3 regions of the Alicyclobacillus sp. SO9 genome follow, and region 1 is predicted to be linked to each of the others. Evidence: riboswitches for the same ligand, from Rfam matches in the RefSeq annotation. Region 1 holds a riboswitch; each other region holds the start of a gene.

The links. A riboswitch is a leader RNA that binds a small molecule or an ion and turns the genes downstream of it on or off. The one in region 1 is predicted to bind cyclic di-GMP.
Region 2: another riboswitch for cyclic di-GMP. It lies ahead of GI364_RS13120 (sensor domain-containing diguanylate cyclase); the one in region 1 lies ahead of GI364_RS05205 (hypothetical protein).
Region 3: another riboswitch for cyclic di-GMP. It lies ahead of GI364_RS02770 (Flp family type IVb pilin); the one in region 1 lies ahead of GI364_RS05205 (hypothetical protein).

What each region holds. Positions count from the first base shown of each region.
Region 1 is NZ_CP066339.1:1,165,380-1,170,762, forward strand. It holds gene aspD (aspartate 4-decarboxylase) at 112-1,758, shown strand; cyclic di-GMP riboswitch class I at 1,958-2,043, shown strand; gene GI364_RS05205 (hypothetical protein) at 2,152-2,925, shown strand; gene GI364_RS05210 (hypothetical protein) at 2,922-3,383, shown strand; gene GI364_RS05215 (hypothetical protein) at 3,376-3,789, shown strand; gene GI364_RS05220 (FAD:protein FMN transferase) at 3,847-4,818, opposite strand; gene GI364_RS05225 (oxidoreductase) at 5,070-5,383, shown strand, end outside.
Region 2 is NZ_CP066339.1:2,819,440-2,824,822, reverse strand. It holds gene GI364_RS13135 (GNAT family N-acetyltransferase) at 1-77, shown strand, start outside; gene GI364_RS13130 (YitT family protein) at 151-981, shown strand; gene GI364_RS13125 (aspartyl-phosphate phosphatase Spo0E family protein) at 1,170-1,436, shown strand; cyclic di-GMP riboswitch class I at 1,808-1,897, shown strand; gene GI364_RS13120 (sensor domain-containing diguanylate cyclase) at 2,043-2,903, shown strand; gene GI364_RS13115 (hypothetical protein) at 2,943-3,098, shown strand; gene sigY (RNA polymerase sigma factor SigY) at 3,276-3,824, shown strand; gene GI364_RS13105 (YxlC family protein) at 3,796-4,194, shown strand; gene GI364_RS13100 (sigmaY antisigma factor component) at 4,191-4,409, shown strand; gene GI364_RS13095 (PLD nuclease N-terminal domain-containing protein) at 4,440-4,628, shown strand; gene GI364_RS13090 (ABC transporter ATP-binding protein) at 4,628-5,383, shown strand, end outside.
Region 3 is NZ_CP066339.1:639,683-645,065, forward strand. It holds gene GI364_RS02755 (sensor histidine kinase) at 1-361, shown strand, start outside; gene GI364_RS02760 (hypothetical protein) at 354-1,781, shown strand; gene GI364_RS02765 (LuxR C-terminal-related transcriptional regulator) at 1,859-2,530, shown strand; cyclic di-GMP riboswitch class I at 2,700-2,792, shown strand; gene GI364_RS02770 (Flp family type IVb pilin) at 2,859-3,029, shown strand; gene GI364_RS02775 (TadE/TadG family type IV pilus assembly protein) at 3,102-3,479, shown strand; gene GI364_RS02780 (pilus assembly protein TadG-related protein) at 3,494-4,483, shown strand; gene cpaB (Flp pilus assembly protein CpaB) at 4,761-5,383, shown strand, end outside.

The DNA.
Region 1 (5,383 bases):
TCCAGATTTGTGCATAGCGGGGATTTGTATCGCACATACTCCAATTTAATGAGAAAAGACACACACCATTCATTGAGGTCCTGTTTTGCTGCAGGCAAGAGGAGAAGTGCCATGACGACAGATGTGAAATCGAGTTTGGAAGACCGTAGAAGGGCAGAAAAACCATATGAGAAAATCAGTCCGTTTGAGTTCAAAAATAAACTAATATCACTAGCCAAAGAGCACGAAAAACAGAGTGCGAAAGCGATGTTGAATGCTGGACGCGGAAATCCAAACTGGATTGCAGCAACGCCAAGAGAAGCTTTCTTCGCATTGGGAAGGTTTGCTGTTGAGGAGAGCCGGAGAACCTGGAATCAACAAGACTTGGCAGGAAAGCCAAGTGGCGACGGCATTGCTCAGCGTTTTAAAGAGTTTATAGACCGCCATCAACACGAGGAGGGTGTGGCACTCCTTCAGGACATTGTGGACTATGGCATTGACCGCAATGGATTTTCGCCCGACGAATGGATTCATGAACTCGTCGATGGTATTATCGGCGACAACTACCCCATGCCCGATAGGATGCTTGTACACTCTGAGAGCATTGTTCACGATTTTTTACTTCAGGAATTATGCGGGAATGACACTTCTTTGGGGAAGTTTGACTTGTTTGCCGTCGAGGGAGCAACAGCAGCAATGTGCTATCTATTTGATTCTCTCCAAGAGAATCGTCTGCTTGCAAAAGGCGCTAAAGTAGCTGTCATGGTTCCTATATTTCCGCCTTATGTTGAGATTCCTAAACTGTGGCGATACAATTTTGACGTCGTAGAGATCCGTGCTTTTGGCACGGATGGAGAGGGTCGTCATACATGGCAGTATCCAGAGTCTGAACTCAATAAATTGCGGGACACGTCAATTCACGCGTTGTTTCTGGTCAATCCCAGTAATCCTCCTTCAGTGGCTATGAACAAGCAGAGCGTGGCTACCCTCAAAGCAATTATCAAGGAATCGAATCCCAGTCTCATGATTATTTCGGACGATGTATACAGTACGTTTGTAGAAGGATACCGGTCCTTGATAGCAGAATTGCCCTACAATACGCTGTGTGTGTATTCTCTCTCGAAATACTTTGGTGTTACTGGGTGGCGTCTTGGTGTGATTGCTTTACACAAAGAGAATGTGTTTGACGATTTATTGAAAGGGCTCCCGGAAGAGACAGTCCAGATGTTAAATCAACGATATTCATCTATTACGGAAGAACCTGCCTCGATTCGATTTATTGACAGGGTCGTCGCAGACAGCCGTCAAGTTGCCTTGAACCACACAGCCGGATTGTCAACACCACAGCAAATTCAAATGACCTTGTTTGCAGCATTTGCACTTCTTGACACGAAAAACACTTATAAGCGCCTCACTATGGATATCTGTCAACGACGCATGCGTCTGCTTTATGAAGGTTTGGAACTGCCCATGCCGAAAATCCCTAACGATGCAGACTACTACACAGAGTTTGATCTGCAGCACTGGGCGGGCCATCACTATGGGAAGGACTTTGCACAGCATCTGGAAGAGAATTATGAACCCCTGGACATTCTCTTTCGCTTAGCGGAACAATCGTCAATTGTGCTGCTAAATGGCGGAGGATTTCATGGGCCAAAGTGGTCCATCCGTGTCTCCTTGGCAAATTTGGAGGACCAGGCTTATCGAGAAATTGGCGGAGAACTTCACCGCGTTCTTGAGGACTATGTCAAGGAGTGGCGAGTTTCCCGTCAAAAGTAACAATTACACAGTTCTTTCACACGTTACTTTTACACACTGCTTCGCGATGTCGTCTTGCTCAAGAATTTATGAATCTTAATACTCAGAGCAGGCAGGATTTCGACAGCATCTGCAGAATAAGAGCGTATATGCACAGGAGACGTTGCAGAAGGGGCATCTTTGGCCCTAAATAGACATGGGTTGCTTTTCAACATCAAGCATAATTTGTTGGCAAACCCCAGGAAACTGAGGGACGCAAAGCTATGGGCCTAAAGCACTTTGTGCAAGGGTTGCCAGGTTGCACTATTGTGATAAATCTGGCCTCAGGCCGGATTTTATTTTGTATTTGCAGTGTTTTCCATGATTTGTTTATGAAGTAAATTTTGTAAAAATCCACTGAAAAGGAGGGTCGATATGGCACGTCCACCAAACAAACCAAAACGCAAGTCAAAGAAGGATACTGAGGCCTCGCCGCTGGCTACTAATATTATTGTTATTGCAATTGCCATTCCTCTGATTTCTATGATAAGTCTTTACAGCCTTCAAAGTGACAAATGGGTTCACGGGGAGACCTTCTGGCTGATAAGCCGCGCTGCTGCCGTGGCGGCTTTCGTGGTTCTTACCTTAATCGTTGTGCTTGGGTTGCTCTTGAGCCATCCAAGAAACAAAGACACGTGGCGCTGGACTGTGCACCTTTTGTCATGGCACCAGTCGTTGATGGCAGCTTTGTTCATCCTCATTGGTTTGCACTTATTCTTCACTCTGTCTGACCCGAAGTCAGGTGTTACATTGCAGCAGGTATGGTTTCCGATTCACGCCCGCTATTATCCTTTGGCCATGGTAGCAGGGGCGGTTGCAGTCTACGGTCTCCTTATCATCATGATAAGTCTGGGATTGAGGAGAGTCACAAAAATGTGGTTACCATTGCACAGAATGTCTTGGCTTGTATGGGGACTGGTTTTTGCACATGGGGTTTTTGGCGGAACAGATACTGTGCGCTTACAGATGATGTATTGGATATCTGCAGGGGTTGTGGTTGTCACCTTTTACTGGCGCCATTGGGTCAACAATCAAAGGCGTCGAGCCAATCAAACGCCGCAGCCGGTTCCAGAGAGCACAGGCACTCCGAGCCATGCTCCTGATTTAGCCAGTTCTACAATTTCTAATCCGAAAGGAGGGTCTATATGAAACCAGCATGGAAACGCGCACTATTAGCCGCAGCCACTCTTGGCTTTGCAGTGACTGGATACGCTGAGGCACAGCCGCTTCACAGATTAATTCCTAAATCTCCGGGTGCTGCGACTCTGACAAATCAGGATTATGTGTCGCTAAACGCAGCAGTGAAGCAACAAACAGCCGATCTCCAAAAACAGATAAAACAGCTCACGAGTGAGGTCAAGCAGGCTCAGCAGAGTGATAAAGACGCTAGTGTCTCACTTGAGAAATTGCAAAAACAGGCAGTGTCTCTGCAACAGCAGTTGACGGCCAAGCAGGTCGCAGCCAAGCAGGCACAGCAACTCGCCTTGGCACGTTCTGCAGCGCAGGCGCGTCAGTTAGCCCAGCGAGTTAGCCCGCCGAAAGTCCAGAGTGTAACTCGGGCTTCAGGGAAATCTGACGATGATGGTGGTGGCGGACACGATGATTAAACCTTGGCAAAAAGCGGCACTTAGCGTACTTGCAAGTCTCGGTATATATGGGATTTTGCTGCACTCCATTGAAGCAAATACACGGAAGTCGAACCATGACGCGGCTCTGATTCGTGCTGAAAAGGAACAGTACCAATTACTTGAGACGGAGTTGAAGAAACAACAAGTTGCCTTGGTCCAGTTACATTTGGCACTGACGAAAGAGCACGCTAAAAAACTCCAAATCGAAGCCAAGATGGCTGATGCGAGAAGTCAAATTGACAAACTCAAGAGTGGAATCCAGGTAGCTGCTGTTCATGTGTCGAATGCACAACACGCGGCTGCCAAGGTATCCGTTCCGACGCCTTCAGTAACCGTTTCCAATCCTCCGCCAGTACAGGCCACGACAAAAGCGTCAGGCGCGTAGCAGAACGGGTCTCGCGGAACTTCAGACGTGAATGGTCTTCAAAATGACGCTTTGGCGTCAGTCTGTCGCAAGCCAAACAATGAAAGGCTCCATGTCTGCATTCATGTGGATATTGCCCGTTTTTGTAATCCACAAACAGCGAGGCGTGTAATCCCGCCACAAGGGGGCATCTCTAAATCCGCGAAGCAGAATATATTTAGTCACGACTTCGGCTGTGGCTGCTGAATCTGCCAGGGCCGTAACTGAGTAGAGCTGGGTTTCTACAGGACTGCCTGTAGCAGGATCGATTAGGTGATGGACTTTCTTACCTTCGTGGACCCATGCATTGCGCCAGAGGGAACTGGTGCACAGCGCCGTCTTTTGGCCATAGTTTCCAACAGGTGAAGCGACCGCTGAAAGGGTAGACGGATTAAGTGGATTTTCAATACCGATGTTCCATGGGTCGCCGGAGTGCTGACAGCCGGACACAACGAGATCGCCGCCTGCATCAATGATATATCCTGCCAGGTTGAACGGGCTGACGGCGGATTCAATCATCTCGGCCAAACAGTCTGCGGTGTAGCCTTTGCCAATGCCGCCAAGGTCTATCGGGGTAACTAGCTTAATTTCGCCGTGCTCATTTCTGTGGAATACCTTGGCGGGGTCACAGGATGAGGGTTCTGATTGATGGAAGCTGTTGTTAAAGGCAGCGCCGGCGTAGCCAATTTCTTCTAAGCGAGGCAAAATACGCGGGTCAAAAGCGCATGCTGTCAAATCCATGGCTGCTTCTGCTATCTTTAGCACCTCCTCCATATGAGGAGAGGGCGTTGTCCACTGGTCCATGCTATTTATCAGGGTCATCAATTCGCTGTCTTGGCGAAAGCGTGATAGAGATTGCTCCAGTTGTTCTGTTTTTTCTTCTAATTGTGTGAGTAGCGCTTCTGTCTCGCCACTGTTGATAGGGGTGGAAGAATCAGAATTCGGCCACAAGTCCAGGCGCACTGAAAACCGGGATCCCATGGCGTCATAGCTCCGTTGAAATGTTGTCATTCACGCTGTTCCTTTCTAACCATCCTACATTTGAATCTATTATAAAACAGTTTTGCACGACATAGGATGCAGGTTTTCAGTCAGGCAGTCAACCGGCAGGTATTGCCGCAGCGCCAGTTGATTCTTACACGAGGGCCCCCAAGGGAGGTCCCTATGAAAAAGATTAAAGGCCACCAGTCAAGCTTGGTTCTTTACCGGGCTTGGCTTTCTGCTATGCTTAAGTCAGTACATAGAGCTGAGAGGGTGTTTCCATGGAGAAGTGGGACGTTTCCAACATGCCGCAAATGTCCGGCAAGGTCGTTGTGGTTACAGGTGCGAACAGCGGGATTGGGTTTGAGTCCGCAAAAGCATTGGCGGGGAACGGCGCAACCGTTGTGTTAGCTGTACGGAATTTGAAAAAGGGAATGGAAGCTGCTGATAAAATTCAGCAGATGCACCAAACGGCGAGGGTGAAGGCGCTGACTCTCGATTTAGCCGATCTCGCCAGTATCCGGGCGTTTCCTGAACAACTGAATCAGGCAGGGTTTGTAAAGTTGGATGTACTGGTCAATAATGCGGGCGTCAT
Region 2 (5,383 bases), 1.7 Mb from region 1:
CCATTCCCCGCATAGGCAATTATGGAATCGAAATACATGACGAAATTGAATTGGCTAAACCTTTAAAATATTATTAGAAACCGGTGTACGAACCTGGTGTCATGTTGTTACAATGAGAAACCGAGTACTCTTGACTAGGTGGAGGATGACATGACAAAGACCATCATCTACGAAGTTATCGGTATTGCTTTTGGCACATTCATCACAGCCCTCGGTATCAACGCATTGATTGTACCTGGTCGCCTTCTGACAAGCGGAGTCACAGGTGTCGCTATACTGATTCAACATTTTGTCCCGGTTTCTCTGGCAGTTATGTATCTAATCCTGAATTTACCGCTTCTAGTACTGAGCGCATTTCAAATTGGCAGGAAATTTACGGTCTATACTGTGTACTCTGCCATTTTGCTTTTTGTTTTTCTGACAACCATACACGTCCACCATATTCCGACCCATAATATCCTTTTGGACAGTGTGTTCGGCGGTGTGCTGTCCGGAGGCGGGTGTGCCATTGTTTTACGCCTCGGCGGTTCTCAAGGCGGCCTGGATATAGTCACGAGGGTCATTGCGCGCCATAGGAATGTAACGGTCGCCAATTTAAATCTGATTTTTAATGCTGTAATTATTGTATTATCGGTATTTCTCTTCAACATACAAGTGGCCATGTATACATTAATATCAATTTTCGCGAGTTCCAAGGCTTACGCAGTACTGCTAAATCATGTTGGCCGCGTCTCTGTGATTATCATCACAGAACACGGAGAGAGAGTTTCAAGAGCTATTACAGCGAATATGATTCGCGGCGTTACCAGTTGGAATGCAGTCGGAACGTACTCAAATCACCCTAAAAATGTACTGCTCTGCGTTACTACCAACGTACAACTCACTCAACTGCGAACCATTGTGCTCGAGAACGATTCCAAAGCTTTTATCAGCGTGATTGCAACACAGAACGTGATTGGACATTTCAAGCAAATATGGTGAGACTGTGTTGTCCAAGCTGTTGCATCGACATTTATTTATGGCAGAACATCGCGACTCGAGCAGAGAATTAACGAATTTTTAATGTTTTATTTCCCCTTCGACACGTTGTGACAAATTTGGTTTAGACAATGTGTTACGCTTGGGAGCGTTGTTGCTTCTTAGTGGAAGAGGGGAGGGCGGACGTTGCAATGAATCAACTAATAGAACACCTTCGGTGCAAAATGATTGACCTAGCACATGAACGGGGCAGTTTGACACATCCAGAAGTGATTGCTGTCAGTGAACAGTTGGACGACTATATTGTGAAAGTTCAACAACTCTTGAAAGATTCAAGTTATGAAACCACATTATATCGGTACGATACAAACACAGAAATTCATGGTTTGGGCTCGCTTACAGATTTTTTAGATTGGCATGACACTGCTCTCAGACAAACTGCGATGCCTCCCTGCTAAATGAATTGGAAATGGATAAGACAAACACAACCGCGGTGGCTTGGCTGTCATAGCATTCAGTTGAAATGCCGGTTCAATTCGTTAAAATGACACAATTCCCACTTGTGTAAATTGGAATGGAGGGCGTTCCCTTTGTTTGTTCGTACTTTAACCGGTAAAGGTGCATCACAACTATTGTGCGTATTCAACTATTGCGTGTAAATACGGAGTCCTTTGGCGCACCGATAATGATTATGGGTTACAAATTATAGTATGTATTGGAGGATTTTTACGCAAGGTGTTGAAATACCAGTGTGTGGAAGCAGCATATACTGAACTAATATTCATAGAATGGTATGGCGAACAACGTACCACAGATTTCTCAATTGAATTTACGATAAAGGCAAATGTGCTGAAAGGCACTGACGCAAAGCTAAAGGGACTACATCAGGATGAGCCTGACAAGTCAGCCAGCTGCTCGTATGGCTAGGACTCAGTCTGATTGCGGGCTGAGTTGTTTTTTTTTGGGAGGGATGCGGTCATGGACAGCAGTTGAACGGACGGCAATAAGCTCACGACAACCGCCAAGTAATATAGAGACAGGATTCTGGAAGGTTGGGGAATAGGGTGTCTGACTTACCTGTTGAACTCATATTAGACAACATGTCGGATTTAGTTTTCGTGATGCGTCTGGATGACTCCAATGATTTTCGATACGTAAAGATGAATTCCTCTGCTATGAGAGCTGCTGGACTTACTTCAATGGCTTACGGCGCAACTTTCTACGATGTCCTCGACCCATACGAAGCAGAGTTTCTGGACAAGCAGTATCACCATGCTCTGACAACCGTCAAACCAATCTCATTCCTTTTCAGCCACGGAGGTCAAATTGGTGAGACAAAATTGGATATTGTAAGAGCGGGCGGAAACCCTCATGTAATTGGTACAGTGCGTGACATAACAGAACGAGTGAGTACTGAACAACGCCTTCGCAGAGAAGCACATTTTGATGCCCTGACGGGACTTATGAATCGCCACGGACTAGAAGAACGGTTGCACACGAGCCTTGCTGAAGCAGAAAAAACCGGCAGTCTCGTAGCAGTAATGGTCATTGATGTGGACAGTCTAAAGACAATGAATGACACATGGGGACACTTGGTTGGAGATGCTGTCCTGCAAGAAGCTGCTCGGCGCATTCAGGGGGTCATACGAAAAGAGGATATTGTAGCACGCATTGGCGGGGACGAGTTCATACTCGCTGTACATATTCAAACAAGATCGGACAGCATACTTCTGGCAGAACGACTTCGAGTTGCACTGTCGGCACCGTGGGTACACAATAACGTGACTATGGAAATGTCGGCAAGTATGGGCATGGCATTGTTTCCCATGCACGCTGCAACCTTTCAGGAAGTGCTTCGGTTGGCTGATGAGGCTTTGTACAAAGCCAAACAGAAGCCGGGAACTCACTATGAGTGTAAAGAGTAGAAGGTTTTGGACGCAGCATGAACGCTGTGGGACTGAAAGATGGCGTATCTGAAGGTCATCAAATATGCAACCAGCGCTTCTGTAAGCGCTGGTTTTATTGTGATGTCGTTTTTGGTTGTCCTTGTGGTCCATCATGGTAAAACGCAAGTTTTAAAGGTTTTTGCAAAAAACTTAAAGAGTAATGTGAACCATTGACCATCCTGAATCGTACTATCTATGTCTACAGATTCATCAGCACGAGTTGTGTCCGCTTGCTTCTGGCATGTCGGAAATGGCCGGGGGGGTGTGTGGCAGAGGCACGAACCAGGCCGCTTGCACTTGACGTTTACTTCAGGTGCCGAATGAATGACGGGATAGGTGGCTGCCCATTTGATGGACGAACTACTACAGGCTGCAGCAGCACAACAAGGAGACGAGGAAGCATTGGCGCTGTTGTTACAGCGCAACTATTTGTTCGTGTTCAAATATCTGTTGAAGGTGACATTAGAACGCTCGAGGGCAGAGGAGCTTACACAAGAAACCATGGTACGAGCCATTGAAAAGATTCACCTCTATGATCCGTCCAAAAGTAAGTTTTCATCTTGGCTTATGACAATCGCTACTCGGCTGTTTTTTGATGAACGACGGCGAAGAAGACGAGAGAAGGAATTCATAGCAGCCGACGAGCTAAGCCGCAGCCTCCGCTGGCAAATAGAGACTTCACCTGATGAATGGCCAGCATTGGTCGATGTCTTGTCTGGATTGAGTCTCGATACTCGAACAGCGGTGGTATTGAAACATTTCTATGGCTATAACTATAAGGAGATTTCCAAAATGTGTAAGGTTCCGACAGGGACCGTGAAGTCTCGTGTTCATAACGGTTTAATCGCCCTGAGAAAGGAGTGGCTGGCCAATGAACCGAAAGCTCAGTCAGAAGACTGACTCAAGTAAAGGTGACACAAGCCAGATGAGTGACGCAAGCCAGGCAACGGATGGCTCGGACGAGGCATTTCTAGAGGACTTACTGGAGGCACTGAAGCTTGTGGAAAATGCATCACCGAGGGTCGCTCCGGCGTTGTCACAATTTCAAGGTCTCGTTCAGGGAGTTAAAAAAGAAGAGAGACGGAGACTGGTTCGCGACTTAGTACTCTTTCTAACCATCGCACTTCTCATTATTTCGGGCTGGGTGGTTAGCTTAGTTGTTCGGCCGTACTTGTTTCTTGCGGCCGTAGTTGTCATGTCTGTCTGTTCACTCGCAGCGATACCCGTTGTAGCTGTGGCTAACCGACGGTTCTGGGAGAAATCAGGATGAAAATGCATGGCAATATAGGCTGGGCGGGTGCCGTTGTGATTGCGGCAATTCTGTTAATTCAAGGCACATGGCTGTTTCTGAATGCCCGCAGACACGGCAAATGGCCGTGGATTTGGGGATTGTGGGGTCTCATACAAGCTCCCTTGCCTGTCGTTGTTTACCTTTTGGTTGTGCGAAAAGTCTGGAGAAAGTGGAAACTCCCTTTTCGCACATGATTTTCACATCGCATAGGAGGCGTTGTATCCATGAGTATTCCTATCAGTGCCTTACTTCCAATCGTCTTCATCGAACTCATTTTGCTCGTGATTGCACTGATTGATTGCATTCGCGCTGAGTCTACCAATGGTCCAAAGTGGCTGTGGGTAATCGTCATCATCTTCGTTGAAATTCTCGGTCCGGTTCTATATTTTGTCTTCGGGAGGAAGAACCGCTGATGAAGCTGCTGGAGGTTGAAGGTCTAAAGAAGGTTTTCGGGAGTGTCGAAGCTGTTCGGGGTATTAGCTTTAGCATTGAAGCAGGCCGCTGTGTCGCGCTGCTGGGACCGAATGGTGCGGGTAAAACAACCACGCTCAAGATGTTGGCAGGGCTGCTTGTTCCAACTGCGGGAATGATTCGGTTGGAAGGGAGTCCTGTTCATGATATACGTCCAAATATCGGGTATTTGCCGCAGAATCCTGGATTTCACGGCTGGATGACTGGAAAGGAATTTCTTATCTATGTGGCACGTCTGGCCGGATTCAGCAAAGCCCGCGCGAAAGCCAAGAGTGACGATGTTCTGGAGCAATTGGGACTACAGTCAGCAGCAGAGAGACCCATAAGGGGGTATTCCGGAGGTATGAAACAACGGCTTGGCATTTGCCAAGCATTGATTCATCGGCCGCGTATACTGATTTTGGATGAACCGGTTTCGGCTCTCGATCCCGTTGGAAGGCGCGACATCCTCACCCTTCTCTCTAACCTCAGCGGAGAGACCACCGTTTTGTATTCTACGCATGTTCTGCATGATGCACAGGAGATTAGCAACGACATTATCCTCCTTGTCAATGGCAGCGTCGTGTTGTCAGGGGACCTAGAAGAAGTGCGCAGGAGTCACACACAGCCGCAGGTGGATATCACTGCTTATGTTTCGCTTGAACCGTATTACAGGGCACTCTCGAGGCTTCCAGGTGTTGAAGACATCCGGGGCCGA
Region 3 (5,383 bases), 530 kb from region 1:
TCAGCGTTTTTCGCAAAGTACTGGACTAAAAATCGACGTTGCTGTGGCCTGGGAATCCCCTCAGTTGGCACATTCGACTGAAGTTGCTCTGTTCCGCGTGTGTCAGGAAGCGTTAAACAACACATTCAAGCATGCTGAAGCCAGCAGCGTGACGATTGTGCTGGATACTTCTGATGAGGGTTACCTCATGAGTATACGAGACGACGGCAAGGGCTTTCAGCAGACGAGCAATTCCTTAATCTCATTTGGGTTGCAAGGTATGGAGGAACGTATGGCTCTTGTCGGAGGGATTGTAAGGGTTCATTCTACAGTGGGGCATGGGACAACTGTTGTTTGTGAGGTTCCGAGATACAATGACTGATTTGTTGAAAATGGGTTTAGAACACTACTATGGCCAAAATTACTATGCTGCTCGCGACGTGTGGGAGCGAGGATTGCAGCAGATTCAGGACAGCAGTGAAGAGGCAGCCTATAGGAATGCTCTAGGGGCCGTGTATGATGTGATACGAGGAGAAGACGTCTCGCGGGAGTACTTTGAACGCGCGGTCCAACTGGAAAGTGACGTTCCGCTCTCTTCTCTTGCAATGAAGGCACGTACAAATTTGCTTTATGTCCTTATTCGCTCGGGACATGTGGATACTGCATTAAGCATGGCGCGCGATACGGAGAAACTCCCATATGAGGGAGAGCCTTTGCGTCAAGCCACCTTTCACGTGGCTCTGCTCCACGTTCTGTCCCATGCCGAGCTGTACGATGAAATTTTGGGGCGAATAGACACATCTGCTCAACTCTTCAGTGCAGTTGATTCCATCGATGACTATCATCGCCATTTTGCAATGATGTATCACTATGCTGGGTACGCCGCACAAATGCTCGGTCGACATGCGCAAGCGATTGACTATTACAACTTGGCTCTGGAAATACGCCCGAGTCCAGAAACGTGGCGGGACTTGGCCAAGATATACCTGTTGCAAGACAGAATTGAAGATGCTCTGGCCTGTATAGATGAACTCTACCCGGTCATTTGGCACCTGACAGCCGTCACTCAAAAGGTAGAGTTGGCTCATACGTTGGAACTGTTGGCCATGTTCGCTTGGGTCTCAGGTGCCACCACGCTGTACCGTAAGTGTACGGAACGAGCAGAACTGTATTTTGGCCAAGAGTCACGTTGGGTTGAATGGCTTCAAGTGCAGGATTTAGGCAGCCGCTTGAATAATATGAATGTACGGATAAATGCTGATAGGGTTGATTTGAATCAATGGAAGGGCTTTTTGGATGAACTGAACTTGCTGGACGGGTTTAATGCTGTGTTTCCTGGCTTATGGAGACCCCTTCAACAGGCGGCATCTCTCAGTACCAGGATATACAGCCGGTGCAGAGGTGTTGGGGAAGCAGTTGAACTGCGTCTGCTGGAAGGAGCGGCACGCTTAAGCTATTTGGGCCTGACGGCATTGACTGCCGTAGAATCTGAAGCGGTGCAAATTCTAGTCGATTCGAGCAGACATAAAGAACTGGCAACGCTGACATTGCGCTCACTGGAGACCTATCCAGAGATGAGCCGATACATAGAGGTTATCAAAGGCTGCAGGACGATGAATATCAGATTGGACAGTAAAGAGGCGTACATGGCTGCGTCACTAAACATATCGCTGCAATATGTAGAATCTGTTGAGTTCCGAAAAATGACTCATGAACAAGCACGTAATGACATCCTAGACAAGTACAAACGCAATGTACCGAGTGATATCATAAGGGTCTTTACCAATCTTTTCAGTGCGTAGGCTGCGTCGAATCCAGTGCATGTCACAAATGTCGTTTGGGACGCGGTAAAGGGAAGAGAGTCCAGGAGAGATGTATTGTGCAACCTGTCAATGTCTATACGTACATATCGCGGGAGTTAATCAGTATTGCTATAGAAGCAGTGTTTTCGTCGCAAAAAGGATATGAGTTTGCGGGGGTCTATGAAGGCCGCAGCAAGCGTCTTGGAAATATCAATAATGTAGTGGACCATGTGGTGACGGATATTGTGGTCACAGACATCGGTTTGGAAGAAAGTAACGTTGAATCCCCTTTGCTCGTGATGAAAAGGCAGTGGTTGGGGCTGCGGTGTCTCTATCTGTTGCCTTCACAGTCAGATGATTCTCTCATTTTGCGCGCATTGCGTTCGGGTGCGGACGGGTTTATTTACGAATCGGCCAGTAAAAGTGTCTTGCTGCAGGCGATGAAGACGATAGCCAGCGGACACTCATTTTTACAGCCTGACATTACACCCATTGTTCTGACGGAACTCAGAAAATCTCGCTATCCTATTCAAGAGTCCGATGTCAGTGTAGACCTGACCGAGAGAGAGCGGATGCTCTTGCAACTGTCAGCCGACGGCCTAAGCAATCAACAAATAAGTGACGTGCTTCACGTACACGAAAAGACAGTGAGAAATATGTGGTCTATGTTGTTCCAGAAATTGGGTGTTGGTGACAGGACTCAAGCAGTACTCTGGGCGATTCGCACTGGAAATGCTGAGTTGCGGTGAACCATGGGCCTTGCAACGGGAAACAGTTCTCCAGAAGTCTTTGTCCATTCTGCGAAATCTGACGTAAATTCGCGGATTCGGGACAAAAGTCTGATATGTACGATGACAAAATGCCGTAGAATCTATCAATTTTCTTGACGTATTATAGGCTTAGGCCAAAAGACAACAAGATCAATAAAGGCAAACTTCAAGAAATTGGAGGGCGCAAAGCCATGGGTCTACGGTCGTCTGATGTGACGACTACGATTGCCAGGTTGCTGATCTGGGTGGTAAAACGCACTCGGTTCTGCGACCCGGTGGAGAAGTCATCCACGGGGAGGTGTGAGCGATGCGGTTTATTCGGAATCTTTCAAATCGTTTTCGCGGAAAAGAAGAAGGACAGAGTTTAGTAGAGTACGGCTTGATTATTGCACTGATTGCATTAGTAGTTATTGTTGCGTTGACGGCTATCGGAGGGAACATCGGCAATCTTTTCAATAATATTTCTAACCATCTTTAATGTTTACCGTCCGTTGCAGCAGAGGTTTCTGTTGCAATGGACGGTTTTTATTCTGCTCAGGAGGGTTCCGGCATGAGGCGATACTCCCGCGAAGAAGGTCAATCTCTGATTGAGTTTGCCCTGGTGCTGCCGGTTCTCTTGCTGCTGTTAATGGGAATTGTTGATTTCGGACGAGTGCTGTCGGCCTATTTGGTCGTGTCTCAGACAGCGCGGGATGCAGTTCGGTACGCCAGTATCGGCGGTTCGAATGCTGCGGTCGGACAGGCCGTGCAAAGAGATGCCGGTATGCTGGGTGCCGTCTCCTGGACGATGGACCCGACTGCGCCGACGTCCGGACAGCCGGTTTCCGTTACCGTTTCACATACGGTCAATATCTTCGATCCGATTATGAGTATGGTTCTGGGCAGTCACTACGCGGTCACGGCAACCGCGACAATGCGAGATGAGTGATTGGTGGTGAACTGATGAAACGCAGCCAAATGCATCACAGTTGTGGCTGGCTGTCAGCTCTCTTCAAACGGCTGGTGCTGTGTGCGCTGTATCGCTGGCATCGTGAAGAGAGCGGGAATGTACTGGTTCTGACCGCCTTATCCTTTGTTGCACTATGCGGCTTCGGCGCGCTCGTGGTCGATGCCGGCATGTTAGATGTGCAGTACCGGAAAGCCCAGTCCGGAGCGGATGCAGCAGCTCTGGCAGGTGCGCAGCAGCTGTTGCAAGGGGCTAAGACTGCTGCTCAAACGGCCGTTCACTACGGGCTTCTCAATGACCAGAAGGTTACGTATCAGGCTACAGCTGATATCCAGACAAATACGGTCTCTGTAGCAGGCAAGGCAACGAGTCCCCTGTGGTTCGCGCGGGTTCTGGGAAAGAACACTGCCAGTTATCAGGTGAACTCGAAGGCGGCGGTTGGAACGCTGGTATCTGGTGTTGGCATGGTGCCGATTGCTGTGACGAAGCAAACACTCGTCTATGGACAAACCGTCATTCTGACATCCGGTGCCGGCGGCGGGTCGGCAGGGAACTATGGTTTTCTCGATTTCTCGGGAAATGGTGCGAAAGGTGTCGAGTGCGACTTGGAACACGGATACGACTTTCCTATGCATGTGGGTGAAACTGTGTCGACCGAGACGGGTGTGATGAAGGGTCCTGTTGAACAAGCAATTGAGTACAGGCTGCATGAATCCTGTGATGACAGTGCCTGCAACTCTTTTGCGACGGCAACGTCAGATTGCTCGCGTGTAATGTACCTTCCTGTCATCAATGCGCTGCCGCAGAACGGGAAAAAACAGGTGACTATTCTGGGATTTGCCGCCTTCTTCCTGGAGGGACTGCAGGGTAAAGGCGGACACCAGGAGATCGTAGGGCGATTTATTCAAATGGTCCGTCCCGGTACCTTGGGGCAGGGAACAAACTACGGCACCTATGCGGTGAAGTTAGAGCCGTCAGCCGGATAACGCAGTGAATGGCTTATCAAGTGTAAAAAGCAAAGCGGACTGAGGACTTTCCGTTGGATTGAAAGCATGTGCGTGGATTGAAAGCATGTGCGTGGATTGAAAGCATGTGCGTGGATTGAGAGCATTCGCGTGGATTGAGAGCATTTGTGTGGATTGAGAGCATTTGTGTGGATTGAGAGCATTTGTGTGGATTGAGAGCATGTGCATGGATTGAAAGCATGTGCGTGGATTGAGAGCATTTGCTTGGATTTAGGGCTTTCGGTGTGGAGGTGACAGGGTGGCTCGACGGTCTTATCTTTTTTTGTTTCTGATTTCGCTGGTGCTGGCCATCCTCACAGCTCTGGTGATTGCTAAGGAAATGAAGGCATGGAAGCATGCCAATACAGGAGAAAAACAGATACAAGTGGTAACAGTGGTTCAAACAGTACCTGCACATCAGGTGATAAACGCAAATGACGTGACGCTCAAGGGTGTCGCAGCATCGGCAGTCGGTCCCGGTGCGTTGCGGCAATTGTCGAACGTTGTGGGGATGTATGCGGCAACAACGTGGGTACCGGGTCAGCAGGTCCTGGCGGGAATGGTGACATCCAAAACCAGCAGCCAGTCTTTTCCGCTGCAAATTCCCCAGGGTAAGCGGGCCTTCACGGTACCAGATACAGCGGTAGTTGGCGTAGACCATTTGGTCTCCCCCGGCGATCACGTTGATGTGCTGGTCAGCTATAAAAACAAGACCGGGCAGTCGCAGGTGAAAACTCTGCTGCAGGACATCGTTGTGCTGTACGCGGATACAGGTCCAGTCACGGGCGGGAGTGTGGCGACGGCGTCATCGGGATCGGCCAAAAAAGCAGGGCAAAATGCGAGTCAATCGCAAGCAAATCAAGTGGACACCTTGACACTGGC